Regions from separate parts of the Microbacterium sp. LMC-P-041 genome, predicted to be linked through region 1. Evidence: riboswitches for the same ligand, from Rfam matches in the RefSeq annotation. Region 1 holds a riboswitch; the other holds the start of a gene.

Region 1 (8,360 bases):
CGGGCAACCCGATGGAGGTCCTCCTCTGGGTCGCCGTCGTGTTCGTCGCCCTGGTGCTGCTGTTGAGCTGGCTGCAGCGATATCTCGAGAACCGTTGGAGGATCGCGCGATGAGCTCTGTACTGTACGACGTCCCCGGACCCCGGGCGATCGCCCGCAACCGGGTCATCGCGGTCGCCACCGTCGTCCTCGTCCTGGCCGCCATCGGCTTCATCGTGCTCCGCATGGTGGAGACGGGCCAGTTCTCGGCGGAGAAGTGGTACGTGTTCACGTTCTCCAACGTGTGGATGGGTATCTTCAAGGCCCTGGGCAACACGCTCGCAGCCTTCGCGCTCGCCGCCGTCCTCAGCGTCGTCCTCGGCTTCGTGCTGGCCATCGGGCGGCTCTCCGAGCACGCGTGGGTGCGGATCCCCGTGACAGCCGTCACCGAGCTCTTCCGTGCCGTTCCGGTGCTGGTGTTCATGATGCTGCTCTACTACGGGCTCCCCGTGGTCGGAATCAAGATGGATCCCTACTGGGCCGTCGTGATCGCACTGATGGCCTACAACGGCTCCGTGCTCGCCGAGGTTCTGAGGGCCGGCATCGAGTCCCTGCCTCGGGGGCAGAAAGAGGCGGGCTACGCGATCGGACTCCGCAAGAGCGGCGTGATGCGTCTCATCCTCCTGCCGCAGGCGATCCGGGCGATGCTCCCGGTGATCGTCGCGCAGCTGGTCGTCACGATGAAGGACACCGCTCTGGGCTTCATCATCACCTACCCCGAGCTGCTGTACTACGCGAAGCAGCTGACGTCGCAGCAGGGTCGCCCGATCCTGCAGTCGGCCTTCGTCATCGGCGGCATCTACATCGTCATGTGCCTCATCCTGTCGGGCATCGCGAAGTGGGTCGAGATCCAGACCCGTCGCTCGCCGAAGGTGAAGGCGATCCACGCGGCAGAGGATCCCCGCCAGCACGGCGACGGCACCGACACCGAGCTCATCACCCTGCAGCGCGGGGGCAGCGGCTTCGGCGGCACCGGTGGTGTAGGCGGGCTGGACAGCTCCGATCCGAAGTGATGTCCACCGGCGCGGGGCGACCGCCTCGCGCCGGTAGACTCCTGTCTCGTGTCTGAGTCTCCCGAAATCACCCCGGAAGCGGTCGAAGCCGCCGTGGCGGCCGCGCTCGAAGCGATCGCCGCAGCCGCCGATACGACCGAACTGAAAGCCGCTCGCGCCGCGCACGTCGCCGACGGATCGCCGCTCGCCGTCCTGAACGCCTCGATGCGTCAGGTCGCCCCCGAGAACAAGGCCGCTTTCGGCAAGCTCGTCGGCCAGGGCCGCGGTCAGGTCACCAAGGCCCTCGCCGCCAAGGAGGAGGAGCTCGCCGCCGCGGAGGTCGCTGAGCGCCTCGAGGCCGAGCGGCTGGACATCACGGCGATCCCCTCGCGCACACGCGTCGGCGCCCGGCATCCGCTGACCCTGCTGAGCGAGCAGATCTCGGACATCTTCGTGGGCATGGGCTGGGAGATCGCGGAAGGACCCGAGCTCGAGCACGAGTGGTTCAACTTCGACGCTCTGAACTTCGACGTCGACCACCCCGCCCGTCAGGAACAGGACACCTTCTACGTCGACCCGCCGTCGCGCCACCTCGTCATGCGCACGCACACGAGCCCCGTGCAGGTGCGCTCGATGCTCGACCGCGAGGTGCCGATCTACGTGCTCTGCCCCGGCCGCGTGTACCGCACCGACGAGTTCGACGCGACGCACCTCCCCGTCTTCACCCAGTTCGAAGGACTCGTCGTCGACAAGGGGATCTCGATGGCGCATCTCAAGGGAACGCTCGACCATGTCGCGCGTCAGCTCTTCGGCCCCGAGGCCAAGACGCGCTTCCGCACGAACTTCTTCCCCTTCACCGAGCCGTCGGCCGAGCTCGACCTCTGGCACCCCACCTTCAAGGGCGGCGCCCGTTGGATCGAGTGGGGCGGCTGCGGCATGATCAACCCGAACGTGCTCCGTGCGGCGGGGATCGATCCCGACGTCTACAGCGGCTTCGCGTTCGGAATGGGCGTCGAGCGGGGACTCATGTTCCGCAGCGATGTGCAGGACATGCGGGACATGGCAGAGGGCGATGTCCGTTTCAGCGAGCAGTACGGGATGGTGGTGTGATGCGCGTCCCGCTTTCGTGGCTGCGTGAGTACGTCGATCTGGCAGCGGATACGACACCGGAGGATGTCCTCGCAGCGCTCGTGACCGTCGGATTCGAGGAGGAGGACGTCCACCGCTTCGAGATCTCGGGTCCCGTCGTCGTCGGACAGGTCGTCTCGCTCGAGGCCGAGCCGCAGTCCAACGGCAAGACGATCAACTGGTGCCAGGTCGATGTCGGTGAGGCGAACGGCGGAATCCGTGGAATCGTCTGCGGCGCGCACAACTTCGTCGCGGGTGACAAGGTCGTCGTGACGCTTCCCGGTGCAGTGCTGCCGGGGCCGTTCCCGATCGCCGCCCGCAAGACCTACGGGCACGTGTCCGACGGCATGATCGCCTCTGCGCGTGAGCTGGGGCTCGGCGACGAGCACAACGGCATCCTCGTCCTCGCGGACCTCGGTATCGATGCCCCCGTCGGCACAGACGCCATCAACCTGCTCGGACTCGACGATGTCGCGGTCGAGATCAACGTCACGCCCGACCGCGGGTACGCGTTCTCGCTGCGCGGTGTCGCCCGCGAGTACTCCCACGCGACCGGAGCACCGTTCCGCGACCCGGCCGAGCGCGACTTCACCGAGCTCCAGCCGGGCGCCGGTCACACGGCGATCGTCGACGATGCAGCCCCCGTACGCGGCCGCGTCGGCGCGAGCGAGTTCGTCACGCGCGTCGTCCGAGACGTCGACCCCGCGCGGCCGACCCCGCCGTGGATGATCGCGCGGCTGTCGCTCGCCGGCATGCGCTCGCTCGGCATCCTGATCGACATCACCAACTACGTGATGCTCGAATTGGGGCAGCCGCTGCACGGATACGACCTCGACAGGCTCTCCGGCGGCATCACCGTGCGTCGTGCGACGGCCGGTGAGACGATGACGACCCTCGACGGCCAGGAGCGGAAGCTCCACGTCGAGGACCTCCTGATCACCGACGAGTCGGGTCCGATCGGTCTCGCCGGCGTCATGGGCGGCGGCACGACCGAGATGAGCGACACGACGCACAACGTGCTGATCGAGGCCGCGACCTTCGACCCTGTGACGATCGCCCGCACCGCACGCCGTCACAAGCTGCCCAGCGAGGCATCCAAGCGGTTCGAGCGCGGTGTCGACCCGCTCGTGCCGTTCGTGGCCGCCCGCCGTGCAGCCGACCTGATGGTCGAATTCGCCGGCGGCACGCTCACCGACGAGGGCGGCGCTCTGTTCGCCGAGGTGTTCGTCGCGGACATCGACCTCCCGCGCGGATTCGTGCAGGGGCTCATCGGCGTCGACTACTCCGACGACGAGATCGTCGGCGCGCTCACGACCATCGGCGCAGAGGTCTCCGGGTCGAATGCCGGGTGGACCGTGATCCCGCCGACCTGGCGTCCCGACCTCACCGACAAGTGGTCTCTCGCCGAAGAGGTCGCTCGCATCCACGGTCTCGACCGCATCCCGTCCGTGCTGCCGACGCCGCCGTCCGGCCGCGGTCTCACCGCACACCAGCAGGGTCGTCGCCGCGTCGCCGACGCGCTGGCGGCTGCCGGTCTCGTCGAGACGCCCTCGTTCCCCTTCACGACGGAGGCGGAGAACGACCTGCACGGCTCGGCGTCGGGAGAGCATCTGCCCAGCATCCGGCTCGCGAACCCGCTCGACGGCTCCGCTCCGTTCCTGCGTCGATCGCTGATCCCCGGGCTTCTGCAGACCGCGCACCGCAACATCTCGCGCGGCCTCACGGACCTCGCGCTGTTCGAGACCGGAGTCGTGTTCCTGCCCGAGCCGGGTGTCGAGTACGGCACGGACGAGGTGCCGCCGCTCGGCGAGCGTCCGTCGGACGACACGCTCGCCGAACTGAACGCGTCGATCCCACCGCAGCACCGTCATGTCGCGGCGCTGTTCACGGGCAACGTCGTGACCAAGCAACCGGGACGCGCCGCGGAGCCCTACGGGCTCTCCGAGGCGCTCGACGCCGCCAGAGTCATCGCGGCTGCAGCCGGAGTCGACCTCGATGTGGTGCAGGGGCAGCGCGCGGCGCTGCACCCCGGACGCACCGGCGTGCTCTCCGTCGGCGACGTCGAGATCGGATACGTCGGCGAACTCCACCCCGAGGTCGCCGCCGGAGCAGACCTTCCCGGTCGTGCCACCGTGCTCGAGCTCGACCTCGATGAGGTCATCGCTCTCGGCGGGAACCGTGCGGTCGCCGCCTCGCTGTCGACGTTCCCCGCTGCGACACAGGACGTGTCGCTGGTGGTCGGCGCTGATGTGCCGGCGGGCGACGTGCGCGCTGCGCTGACCGAGGGTGCCGGTGCGCTTCTCGAGTCGATCCGTCTCGTCGACGACTACCGGGGGGACGGCGTCGCGGATGGTCAGAAGAGTCTCACCTTCGCGCTGCGCTTCCGCGCGGACGACCGCACGCTCACCGCAGCCGAGGCGACAGAGGCGAAGCTCGCGGGTGTCGCTGTCGCAGCTGAGCGCTTCGACGCGACCCTGCGCGACTGAAGCTCCGCCTGAACCGACCCGCACGCGGACCGCACTCGAACGGTGCGGTCCGCGTGCGCGTGTGCTCTCGGGATGCTGCCGACGCCGCCGAGCCGACCTGAGCGCGGTGGACCTGCGAGGTACCGTGTCGGGATGAGCATCCTGCCCCACAGCACTCCCGCGGCGGTTCCCGATGGTGTCCGACCGATGGGTGAAGCGCCGTTCCTCGAACCCGGCGACCAGATCTCCTGGCACTACCGCAAGCCCGGCTGGCAGCCCGGCGATGCGTCGACCATCACGCCCATGCGGGTGGTCCGCGACGATGAACGCGGTCTGGTGGCATGGCTCGCTCCGGGCACGCTCCAGGAGGGGCAGGGCACTCCGGCGGGCGAGCGCATCCGGACCGTTCCGCTCGAGCGTCGGTGGCTCGATCCGCGTACCCGGATCGTGGAGGAGTGGTGGGGCAACGGCATCCTCCGCATCGCTCCGGCCGGTGCGGCGTGGTCGGTGTGGCTGTTCTGGAGCGATGTGAGCGGTCCCGAGTGGGAGTTCGCCGGGTGGTACGTGAATCTCGAGAACGCGCATCTGCGCACCGACCGCGACACGTATTCATCGGATCACATCCTCGACGTGGAGATCCAGGCGGACGGTCAGGTGCACCTCAAGGACGAGGACGAGGTGATCGCGGCCGTCGAGCAGGGACGTCTCACCTCTGAGCAGGCCGCGCAGATCGAACGACACGCGGACGCGGCGATCGAGTCCTTCCATCACGGTGACTGGCCGTTCGACGCCGAATGGCGCGACTGGCGCCCGGATCCCTCGTGGACGGTCCCGGAACTGTCCGGCCTGTCGGATCTTCGCACGGGCTGACCGGCATCCGCCCTGAGCGGAAGACTCTTTCCCTCGCGCGGCGAAGATGGTGGCATGGGGTCATGACGGATGTTCTGATCCTCGGCGGCACCGGCTGGCTGTCCGGCCGCATCGCCAGACGGCTGCTCCTGAGCGGGGCGACGGTGATGTGTCTGGCGCGCGGAGGACGACCGTCACCGGAGGGCGCGAGCCTGGTGCTGGCCGATCGTGACGCCAGGGACGCCTACGATGCGGTGTCCGGTCGGGAGTGGGATCACGTGATCGACGTCTCGTCGAACGCGGCCCACGTCTCCGCTGCGGTCGCGGCACTCGGTGAGCGAGCGGGCCGCTGGACGTACGTCTCGTCGATGTCGGCATACTCCGACGAGGAGACGGTCGGTGCAGACGAGTCGGCGACGCTGCATCCGCCGGCTGAGAGGGGAGACGACGAGTACGGCCGGCAGAAGGTGGCTGCCGAGGACGCTGTCCGTGCACTCGGCGACCGCACCCTGATCGTGCGCCCGGGATTGATCGTCGGGGCGGACGACCCGAGTGATCGTTTCGGGTATTGGGCTGCCGCTTTTCTGCGTGCCGAGGACGGCCCGGTGCTGCTTCCGCCTGTCGAGGGGCGCGACGTGCAGGTGATCGACGTCGACGACCTGTCCGAGTTCGTCGCCACCACGGGGGCCACCGGCGTGATCAACACGATCGGCGATCGGCATCGGCTGAGCGAGGTCCTCGACGCCGTGCGCAGACGTGCGGGGCACCGGGGAGACACGGTCGCGGCATCTGACGCCTGGCTCGTCGAGCACGGTGTGGCGTATTGGGCGGGGGAGCGGTCGCTGCCGCTGTGGCTGCCGAGCGAGATGACCGGATTCATGACCAGGTCGAACGCCCGCTACCGCGCGGCAGGAGGTCGGCTTCGTCCGCTCGACGAGACGATCGCCGCCGTGGTCGATGACGAGCAGGCGCGCGGCGTCGATCGGGACCGGCGGGCAGGGCTCACTCGCGCCGACGAACTCGCGCTGTTGCAGCTGATCGACTGATCGGGGCCTCGCTAGACTGCGATCAGTGACACGGGGTGCCGCATCCGCGGCTGAGAACAGACCCGTCGAACCTGATCTAGTTCGTACTAGCGAAGGGATGTCGCGTTGAGCGATCGTCTGCGTCCTGATTCCGAATCGACCTTGGCCACCTCGGCGGCTGAGCTCCTGACAGGGCTGCGCGACAGCCCACCCTTGACCCATTGCATCACCAACAGCGTCGTCACGGGCTTCACCGCGAACGTGCTGCTCGCCCTCGGCGCGGCGCCGGCGATGGTCGACATCGTCGGTGAGGCGGGGATGTTCGCCGGGGTGGCCTCCGGGGTGCTGATCAACCTCGGTACGCCGACTCCGGAGCAGCGTGCGGCGAGCCGTGAAGCCGCGGCAGGAGCCCTCGCCGCAGGTACTCCGTGGGTGCTGGATCCCGTCGCGATCGGCGCGCTGCCGGTGCGCACGGCACTCGCGCACGAGCTGGCCGACGCACGCCCCACGGCGATCAGGGGGAACGCCTCGGAGATCCTCGCCCTCGCGGGGCTCAGCGCTGGGGGGCGCGGCGTCGATGCGACGGACACGACCGATGCCGCGGCCGAAGCGGCACTCGCACTCGCTTCGCGGCACGGCGCGGTGGTCGCGGTGTCGGGACCGGTCGACCTGGTGACGGATGGAGCACGATTGCTCCGCATCGCGAACGGTCATGAACTGCTCACCCGTGTCACCGGCGGCGGATGCGCGCTGGGCGCCGTCATGGCGGCGTTCCTCGGTGCGGCGCGCTCGACGGCTGCGGATCCGCTCACCGCCGTCTCGGCGGCGAGCCTCGTGTACACGATCGCCGCCGAGCGCGCCGCGGCGCGGGCCCCGGGCCCCGGCAGCTTCGCCGTCGCACTGCCCGACGCGCTCGCCGCCGTGCAGCCGGAGGACCTCGCCCTCGCCGCGCGTGTGCAGGAGCACGCGCTGTGATCGCGGACCTCTCCCTCTATCTCGTCACGGATCCCACCCTCTGCGGCGCGCGGGGCGTCGCGGAGACGGTGCGACTCGCCGTCGACGGGGGCGTGCGCATCGTCCAGCTGCGCGACAAGGGCGCGACGGATGCCGAGACCGCCGATCAGTTGATCGAGCTCTCTCGGGTGATCGACGGCCGTGCACTGCTCGTGGTGAACGACCGCGTCGAGGCGGCGCTGATCGCTCGCGCCAGGGGAGCGCGGGTCGACGGCGTGCACCTCGGCCAGGGCGACGTATCGGTGCTGCGGGCACGCGAGCGGCTGGGACCCGAGGCGATCATCGGGTTGACGGCGAACACGTCGGAGCATCTCGACGCCGTGGCCGCGCTGCCGGCGGGAACGGTCGACTATCTCGGCGTCGGCGTGATCCGTCCCACCGCCACCAAGCCGGATCACCCGCCGGCCCTGGGAATCGACGGCTTCCGTGCGCTCGCCGCGAGGACCGCACTGCCATGCGTCGCCATCGGCGGCGTGGGAATCGACGACATCGAACGCCTTCGGGATGCGGGTGCGGCGGGGCTCGCCGTCGTCTCCGCCGTCTGCGCCGCCGCCGATCCGACGAGGACGGCCCGGGCATTCCTCAGCCGATGGAGGGCATCGGGCACACCTCGCGTGCTCAGCATCGCGGGGAGCGACCCGTCGGGCGGGGCGGGGATCCAGGCCGATCTCAAGTCGATCGCCGCGAACGGGGGCTATGGCATGGCGGCTGTCACGGCGCTCACGGCGCAGAACACCAGGGGAGTCCGAGCGGTGCACGTGCCTCCTGCCGAGTTCCTCCGGCAGCAGCTCGATGCCATCTCGGACGACATCGTCATCGACGCGGTGAAGATCGGGATGCTGGCGAACA
Region 2 (8,360 bases), on a different contig from region 1:
TCGTGATGATCCACACGAGGGGGGTGATGTTCAAGGAGGTCTCCAGAAGACGAGGCGTGACGAGGTCGACGCCAAGGTCTTCTCCATCCTCGAGAACGAAGACCGGGGACCCGGGATGCAGGGACATCCGTAATGACGAGCCGCCCGTGGTGGAGTACTCCCCTTGGGTTCACTCGATGCTAGCGAATACATCGGCATTCCAGCTATGAGAAAGCTGAGTGGATGCTGCCAGGTCCGGTGGTTCGGGCGGGCGTCCGGTCGTGGGCTCGTCAGGCGGTCGGGCCGAGGATGAAGTTCCACGCACCCGTGAGCACCGCCGCCGCGATCGCCACCGCCGGGATCACCGCCGCGACGATGACCAGCGCCGTGTCGCGTCGGTCCCACCTCGACTCCCGCGCCCACGAACGCGGTGCCGCACCGCCGAAGCCGCGAGCCTCCATGGCCGTCGCCAGCGACGATCCACGACGGATCGCCAGCACGAACAGCGCGAACGCCATACCGAGCGCACGACGGACCCGCCCCTCGTCGGCCACCCCGCGCGCACGCCGCGCGAGAGAGAGCGCCCGCCAGTCGTCGACGAGCAGGCCCAGCATCCGCATCCCCGCGAGCGCGCCGACGACGAATCGCGCCGGCAGCCTCACCCGCTGCGCCAGGTCGTCGGCGAGGTCGGTGGGGTCGACCGTGATGAAGAGCACCACCGCGGGGAGTCCGATCGCGAGCACGCGCACGGCGGTCGCCGCAGCGAGCGCGAGCGACCCGTCACTGATGCGCATGACGAGCCACTCGACATGCACGGTGCCGCTGGTCGCGCCGTAGAGAGCGATCGTGACCGCGCTGAGCGGCGCCGCGATCCACAGCACCGCGGTGCGGGTCCAGAACTCCTTCGCGCGCAGGCCTGCGAGCACGAGCAGAGGGATCTCGAGCAGCAGGGCGACGGATGCCGACACCACGTCGATCGTCAGCACGAGGGGCAGGGCGATGAGGAGCGCCGCGATGAGTTTCGCGAGGGCCGAGCGCGGGGCGATCGGACCGGATCGTTCGACCCGGGCGGTCAGCGGATCGATCATCGTCCCACCTCGATGCGCCGAGCGTGCAGAGCCTCGAGCACGGCCTCGTCATGACTGATCGCCACGATCGCCGTGCCCTCGTCGCGCAGACGTGCGATCAGGCCGACGAGTTCGGCCCAGGTCGTCGCATCCTGCCCGAAGGTGGGCTCGTCGAGCACCAGCATCCGGGGCCGCGTGGCGAGGGCGGCGGCGACCGTGAGCCGCCGCTTCTCTCCGCCCGACAGCGTGTAGGGATTGGCTGCGGCGAGCGAGGTGAGCCGCAGTCTTTCGAGCAGGTCGTCGACTCGGGAGGCGATCTCGGCGTCCGGCAGCTTCAGCGCCCGCGGCCCGACCGACAGCTCGTCGCGCACGGTCTTGGCGAGCAGCTGGTGCTCGGGCGTCTGCATGACCGACGCGATGCGCGTGAGCAGGGCGCGCGACGACCAGTGGATGGGATCGGGCTTCTCTCCGGCGGCGAGGGGCGGCAGAGCGGCGACCCGACCTTCTTCGGCCGGGATCAATCCCGCGAGCGTGAGCCCGAGCGTCGATTTGCCTGCGCCGTTCGCGCCGGTGACCCCGAGCACCTCTCCGGCACGCACATCGACGTCGAACGGACCGGCGACGGCGAGCCCGCGCCTGCGAGACACGGTGAGACCACGGGCCTCCAGCAGCGTCGCTCCCGGCCGCTGCGCCGGTGCGGGCGGGACGGCGGGCGGGTGCCCGGGAACCCAGACACCGGATGCCGCGAGCTCCGCGCCCCGAGCGCCGAGGACCGCGTCCGGGCTGCCGTCGGCGAGCACGACCGTTCCATCGGGCTCGGCGCCGAGCACGATCACCCGGGTCACGAGCGGCAGCCAGATGTCGATGCGATGCTCGATGACCACGAGGGTCGCACTCGTCGCATCGAGGGCGGCGGCCACGGCATCCCGTACGTCCCGCACCCCCTCGGGGTCGAGGTTCGCCGTCGGTTCGTCGAGCAGGATGGCACCCGGTCGCATCGCGAGCACGCCGGCGAGGGCGAGGCGCTGCTTCTGGCCGCCCGACAGCGCGGCCGTGGATCGATCGAGGGCGACGTCGAGCTCTACGGCGTCCAGCGCCGCGCGCACCCGCTGCCAGATCTCGTCTCGGGGTACGCCGAGGTTCTCGCAGCCGAAGGCGACGTCGTCGCCGACCCTCGCGAGGATCGTCTGCGTATCGGGATCCTGCAGGACCATCCCGACCCGTCCCCGGGCATCGGTGGGCGGCACGCCGTCGACGAGCAGCGCACCGTGCGTCTCGCCCTCATCCGCACCGCCGAGCACCCCGCCGAACCCCTGGAGCAGCGTCGACTTGCCCGAGCCGGAGGCGCCGAGCAGCAGCACCCGCTCCCCCGGCTCGATGCGCAGGTCGACGTCGCGCACCGCCCAGCGCCGTCGCGTCGCGTACCGCCACCCCCAGCCACGGGCTTCGAGGGTGGCGGGCCTCGTGAGCGAGCTCACACCCGTGCGGTGACCTCGCGGCCGGCGGCGAACCGGCTGAGGGCGCCCGTGGCGGCGAGTCCTCGGGCGATCAGCCACGCCCCGAGCCCGGCGATGACCGCACCCGAGATGGTCGTCGAGACGATGTAGACGCTCGTGAAGAGCGTGTCGGCGCCGGCGTACCAGAGGATGCGGTCGTTGATGCCGCAGGCGAGACCCGCACCGGCACCAGCCAGCATCGCGACAGGCAGCCGCCAGACGCCGTACAGGAAGATCAGGAACACCAGCTCTGCGCCGAGACCCTGTACGAGGCCCGAGACGATCGTGAGCGGGCCCCACGCGTTGCCGACGAGTGCTGAGATGATCGCGGCGACCAGCTCGGTGTACAGAGCGGCACCGGGCTTGCGGATGATCAGACCGCCGAGCACTCCGGCGATCAGCCAGGGGCCGGCGAGCAGGCCCTGAACACCGGGGAGCAGCGGCGTCAGGATGCTGCTCGGCACCTCGTAGCCGACGTTCCAGAGCAGGAAGATCATCGCGCATGCGACGGCGATGACACTCGCCACGACGATGTCGACGACCCGCCAGCGCCAGAGCTGCGGGCGACCGAGGCCCGTCGACGACTGCGTGGCCGATGCCGATCCCGTGGTGGATCCGGACGTGGATGTACTCATCTGTGACTCCTCCCTGCGCTGGCATGACCCAGATCAGGTTCGACGGTCGAAGCGCGATTCGCTCCCTCTCAGCCCGGCTCGCCGGACTCCCGTGGTTGTACCCACGATCTTACCCAGAGGCGACACCCCGCGTCCTCTCCCGATGCAGCGACACGGATCCCCGCACGAGTTCGGTACCGTGAGGAGGTGACCGCTCCCGATTCCGCCGAGGCCACCGCCTCCGCCGTTCCTGCGGATGACGACGTCTCTGCGATCTTCACCCCTGAGGCGATTCCCCCCGCGCAGTGGGCGGAGGAAGACAGCGGCGGCACTCCCCTGACGTGGGTCGACCCGGTCGACGTGGCCCAGCACCCGGCGACCGACGCGCTCGATGACGCGCCGGCCGTGGAGAGCGGCGGTGCGCTGCTGACCGGAGCACACCTGCGCCCGGCGATCGCCCGGCCCGGCGTGCTGGTGCCGCTCGGCGTCCTCGTCGGCTTGCTCGGCACCTACGCCGGATCGGCCATGCTGTGGCCGTTGCACGAGGTCGCGCCGACGGTTCAGGCCGTCGAGCTCGCCCCCGTCGCAGCGCCCGCTGCCGCGATCACCTTCCCTGCCCAGGGGAGCGCTGCCGTGGGGATCGGCGGCATCGGCACGACGTCGTCGTCGCTCGACGCTGCCGCGATCGCAAGCGTCACCAAGGTCGTCTCGAGCTTGATGGTGCTCGAGCGGATGCCCCTCGCCGTGGGCGAGCAGGGCCCCGAGTTCTCGTTCACGCGAGCCGACAACCTGGCCTACTGGGACTACCGCCGCTCCGACCAGTCCGCGCTCGACGTGCCCGTGGGCGGCACTCTCACCGAGTTCCAGCTCCTCCAGGGAACGCTGCTCGGATCGGCCAACAACTACATCGACCGGCTCTCCGCGGAGATCTGGGGTTCCCCGTCGTCGTTCACCGCCGCAGCAGCTGTGTGGCTGCGCGACCGTGGTCTCGACGACATCACGATCATCACTCCGTCGGGCTTCGACGACCGCAACCGGGCCACACCCGAGTCGCTCGTCGCGTTGGCCGAGATCGCGATGCAGAACCCCGTCTTCGCCGGCATCGTCGGAACTCCGTCGGTCGATCTTCCGGGTGCGGGCACGGTGGTGAACACGAACGGGATGCTGGCGGACCCCGGCGTCGTCGGCGTCAAGACCGGCACGCTCGGCGACAGCTGGAACCTGTTGACCGCGAAGGTCGTCACTGTCGACGACACGACTGTGCATCTGTACGCGTCGGTTCTCGGTCAGGCCGACGACGCGCAGCGCCTCACGGAGACCCGTTCGCTGTTCACGCAGGTCGAGACGGCGCTGGAGCAACAGACTCCCGCCGTCGCCGAGGGCACGGTCGTCGGCAGCGTCACCACGGCGTGGGGCGCGAGCACCGATGTCGTCACGGATGCGGATGCCGATGTGGTTCTGTGGAACGGCGCCGTCGCCGAGGCCTCGACGGACTTCTCACTCGGCGACAACCGCGAAGCGGGCGACGAGGTCGGCACGATGACGAGCGTCGGGCCGTTGAACACGGTGACGACGTCGCTGTCGCTCGCCGACGATGTCGATGGCCCGAGCCCGTGGTGGCGGCTGACCCACCCCCTCGAACTCCTCGGCATCACGGCCGACCAGCGCTGACGCGTCGTCCCTCCAGCGAAAGCTCGGCGGACGCAGAACGCCTCGCCGCCCGGGATTCGGGAGGCGAGGCGTTCTGTCACTTCAGGGGCTCTGTCGCTTCAGGCGCTCTGGCGCTTCAGGCGCTCTGGCGCTTCAGGCGCGTGAGGAGCCTCCGGCATCCGGCCGTTCGACCACTGCCTGCGCGGCCGCTGCCTCGGCGGCGGGAGTCTGCGCCCCCACCGAGACGCCGACCTGTGCCGACGCAGCCGCGTCTTCGGCGTCGCCGCTCATGACGACCGGAGTCGAGCCGGTGAGCGCGTCCTCTGCGTCGATGTCGGTCGCCGCCTGTTCGAACTGCGACTGGTAGAGGCGCCAGTAGGCGCCCTGCGCGGCGATGAGCTCGTCGTGCGTGCCCTTCTCGACGATGTCTCCGTGCTCCATCACGAGGATGAGGTCGGCATCGCGGATGGTCGACAGGCGGTGCGCGATCACGAACGAGGTGCGTCCCTGTCGAAGCGCCGCCATCGCGTGCTGCAGCAGCAGCTCGGTGCGGGTGTCGACCGCCGACGTGGCCTCATCGAGGATCAGGATCGACGGCTGGGCCACGAACGCTCGCGCGATCGTGATCAGCTGACGCTCGCCCGCCGAGACGTTCGACGCGTCTTCGTCGAGCACGGTGTCGTAGCCCTCGGGGAGGGCATGCACGAAGCGATCCACATAGGTCGCCTTCGCCGCTTCGAGAACCTCGTCGTCGGTCGCGGTCGAGCGTCCGTACCGGATGTTCTCGCGGATGCTCCCGGCGAACAGCCACGGGTCCTGCAGGACCATGCCGGTGCGAGAGCGCAGCTGGTCACGCGTGACCTCGGAGATGTCCTGACCGTCGAGCAGGATGCGCCCGCCGTTCAGTTCGTAGAACCGCATGATGAGGTTGACGAGAGTGGTCTTGCCCGCTCCCGTCGGACCGACGATCGCGACCGTCTGACCAGGCTCGACCCGGAACGAGAGGTCGGTGATCAGCGGACGGTCGGGAGTGTACGAGAACGCGACGTTCTCGAACTCCACGACGCCCTTGCCGTCGGCGAGCTTCGGAGCATCCGCGTCGTCCGCTTCCTGCTCTTCGGTGTCGAGGAGCTCGAACACCCGCTCGGCCGATGCCGTGCCGGACTGCACGACGGCCGCCATCCCACCGAGCTCGGACAGCGGCTGCGTGAACTGCTGCGAGTACTGGATGAACGCCTGCACGTCTCCGAGACGCAGCTGCCCGTTGGCGACCATGAGACCGCCGAGCACCGCGATGCCCACGTAGGTGAGGCTGCCGACGAAGGTCATCGCCGGCATGATGATGCCGGAGAGGAACTGCGCCTTGAAGCTGGCCTGGAACAGCTCCTCGTTCTCGCCCTGGAACTTCTCCAGCGCGTCCTGCTCGCGACCGAAGACCTTGACCAGCGCGTGACCGGAGAAGGCCTCTTCGACGCGAGCGTTCAGACGGCCGACCTTGCGCCACTGCGTGCCGAAGGCCTTCTGCGAGCGAGGGCCGATGACGCCGAAGATCACACCCATGAGCGGGAGCGCCACGAGCGCGACGAGAGCGAGCTGCCAGGAGATCGAGAACATCAGGACCAGCACGCCCACGACCGTGAGCACGGCCGTGATCGCGCCGGACAGCGACTGCTGCATGGTCTGGGTGATGTTGTCGATGTCGTTGGTCACGCGCGAGATCAGATCACCGCGCTGCACCTTGTCGAAGTACGACAGGGGCAGACGGTTGATCTTCGCCTCGACCTGCTCGCGCAGACGCCACATGGTGCGGACCATGATGACGTTGATGACGTAACCCTGGATCCAGCTGAGGAAGGCGGCGGTGACATAGATCGCCAGCACGGCGATGATGATCCACCGCAGCGCGTCGAAGTCGACACCGTCACCGACACGGAAGGCGCCGAGGGCCTCGACCTGGTTGGCGAAGTCGTCCTGCCCTCCCTGGCGGAGTGCCGCGACGACATCGTCCTGCGGAGTGCCGGCGGGGAACCCGGGGAAGTCCCCGTTCGCCTGCGCGAGCTGCACGGAGATGAAGCCCTTGTAGATGAGGTTCGTGGCCTCACCGAGCACCTTCGGCGCCGCGACCGTGAGCACGACGCCGACGGCGCCGGCGATCGACACCAGGATGAACCAGACGGCCGACGGCTTGAGCAGCCCGATCATCCGGCTGAAGCTCTTGCCGAAGTTGTCGGCCTTTCCGGGAGCGACGCTGTCCCAGCCGCCGCCGTCCTGGCGCGCCTTCTCGGCGAGCTCGGCCTCGTACTTCTCTTCGTCTGTCAGCTCCGGCTCGACCGCAGTGGTCGTGTCCGCCGCCTTGGCCGCGCGACCGCGGCGGGTCCGGGGAGCGTCCTGCTCGCTCATGCGTCCACCCCCAGCTGCGACTCGACGATCTCTCGGTAGGTCGTGCTGGTCTCGAGAAGCTCCTCGTGCGTGCCGACGCCGACCATGGTGCCCCCTTCGAGGACGACGATGCGGTCCGCATCGGTGATGGATGAGACGCGCTGCGCGACCACGATCTTGGTCACGTGCGGCAGTTCACGCCACAGCGCCTGCCTCAGCCGGGCGTCGGTGGTGAGGTCGAGCGCGGAGAACGAGTCGTCGAAGACCAGGATCTGCGGTTGACGGACGATCGCGCGGGCGATCGCCAGGCGCTGACGCTGACCGCCCGAGACGTTGGTGCCGCCCTGGGTGATCCTCGAGTCGAGCCCCTGGGGCATCTCCTCGACGAAGTCGCGTCCCTGAGCGATCTCCAGCGCATGCCAGAGCTCTTCGTCGGTCGCGTCCTCGCGGCCGTACCGGAGGTTCGAGGCCACGGTTCCGGTGAAGAGGAACGGACGCTGCGGAACGAGGCCGATGGTCGCCCACAGCGACTCGACGTCGGCATCGCGCACATCGGCGCCGCCGACGAAGACGGCTCCGCCGGAGACGTCGAAGAGTCGTGGGATCAACGACACGAGGGTCGTCTTGCCGGCACCGGTCGATCCGACGATCGCCACCGTCTCGCCGGGCTCGGCCGCGAAGCTGATGCCCTTGAGAACGGGAGAGTCGGCGCCCGGGTAGGTGAACTCGACGCCGTCGAAGGCGACCGAACCGGGTGTCGGGAAGTCGGTCACGCCGTCGGCCGGCCGCCCCATGCTCGACTGCGTCTCGAGGACCTCGCCGATGCGCTCGGCCGACACTGCCGCGCGCGGGATCATGATCGCCATGAAGCTGGCCATGATGACGCCGCCCATGATCTGGCCGATGTACTGCATGAAGGCGAAGATCGTGCCGACCTGCACCGTGCCGCTGTTGACCTCGATGCCGCCGAACCACACGACCGCCACGATCGTGACGTTGAGGATGAGCATGAACAGCGGGAACAGCAGGACGAACAGCGAGCCGACCTTGCGGCCGACGACCATGATGTCGGTGTTGGCACCGCGGAAGCGCTCTTCTTCGATGCCCTCTCGGACGAAGGCACGGACCACGCGCACGCCGGTGAGCTGCTCGCGCAGCACGCGGTTCACGGTGTC

Evidence for each region. A riboswitch is a leader RNA that binds a small molecule or an ion and turns the genes downstream of it on or off. The one in region 1 is predicted to bind thiamine pyrophosphate.
Region 2: another riboswitch for thiamine pyrophosphate. It lies ahead of QRN21_RS05820 (ECF transporter S component); the one in region 1 lies ahead of thiM (hydroxyethylthiazole kinase).

What each region holds. Positions count from the first base shown of each region.
Region 1 covers NZ_JARVRV010000005.1:521,191-529,550, forward strand. The annotation lists gene QRN21_RS12725 (amino acid ABC transporter permease) at 1-113, shown strand, start outside; gene QRN21_RS12730 (amino acid ABC transporter permease) at 110-1,051, shown strand; gene pheS (phenylalanine--tRNA ligase subunit alpha) at 1,100-2,140, shown strand; gene pheT (phenylalanine--tRNA ligase subunit beta) at 2,140-4,644, shown strand; gene QRN21_RS12745 (DUF402 domain-containing protein) at 4,777-5,493, shown strand; gene QRN21_RS12750 (NAD-dependent epimerase/dehydratase family protein) at 5,556-6,518, shown strand; TPP riboswitch at 6,540-6,633, shown strand; gene thiM (hydroxyethylthiazole kinase) at 6,624-7,472, shown strand; gene thiD (bifunctional hydroxymethylpyrimidine kinase/phosphomethylpyrimidine kinase) at 7,469-8,360, shown strand, end outside.
Region 2 covers NZ_JARVRV010000003.1:3,701-12,060, reverse strand. The annotation lists gene QRN21_RS05835 (TerC family protein) at 1-34, opposite strand, end outside; gene QRN21_RS05830 (energy-coupling factor transporter transmembrane component T family protein) at 270-1,067, opposite strand; gene QRN21_RS05825 (ABC transporter ATP-binding protein) at 1,064-2,524, opposite strand; gene QRN21_RS05820 (ECF transporter S component) at 2,521-3,177, opposite strand; TPP riboswitch at 3,171-3,280, opposite strand; gene QRN21_RS05815 (D-alanyl-D-alanine carboxypeptidase family protein) at 3,364-4,827, shown strand; gene QRN21_RS05810 (ABC transporter ATP-binding protein) at 4,960-7,206, opposite strand; gene QRN21_RS05805 (ABC transporter ATP-binding protein) at 7,203-8,360, opposite strand, start outside.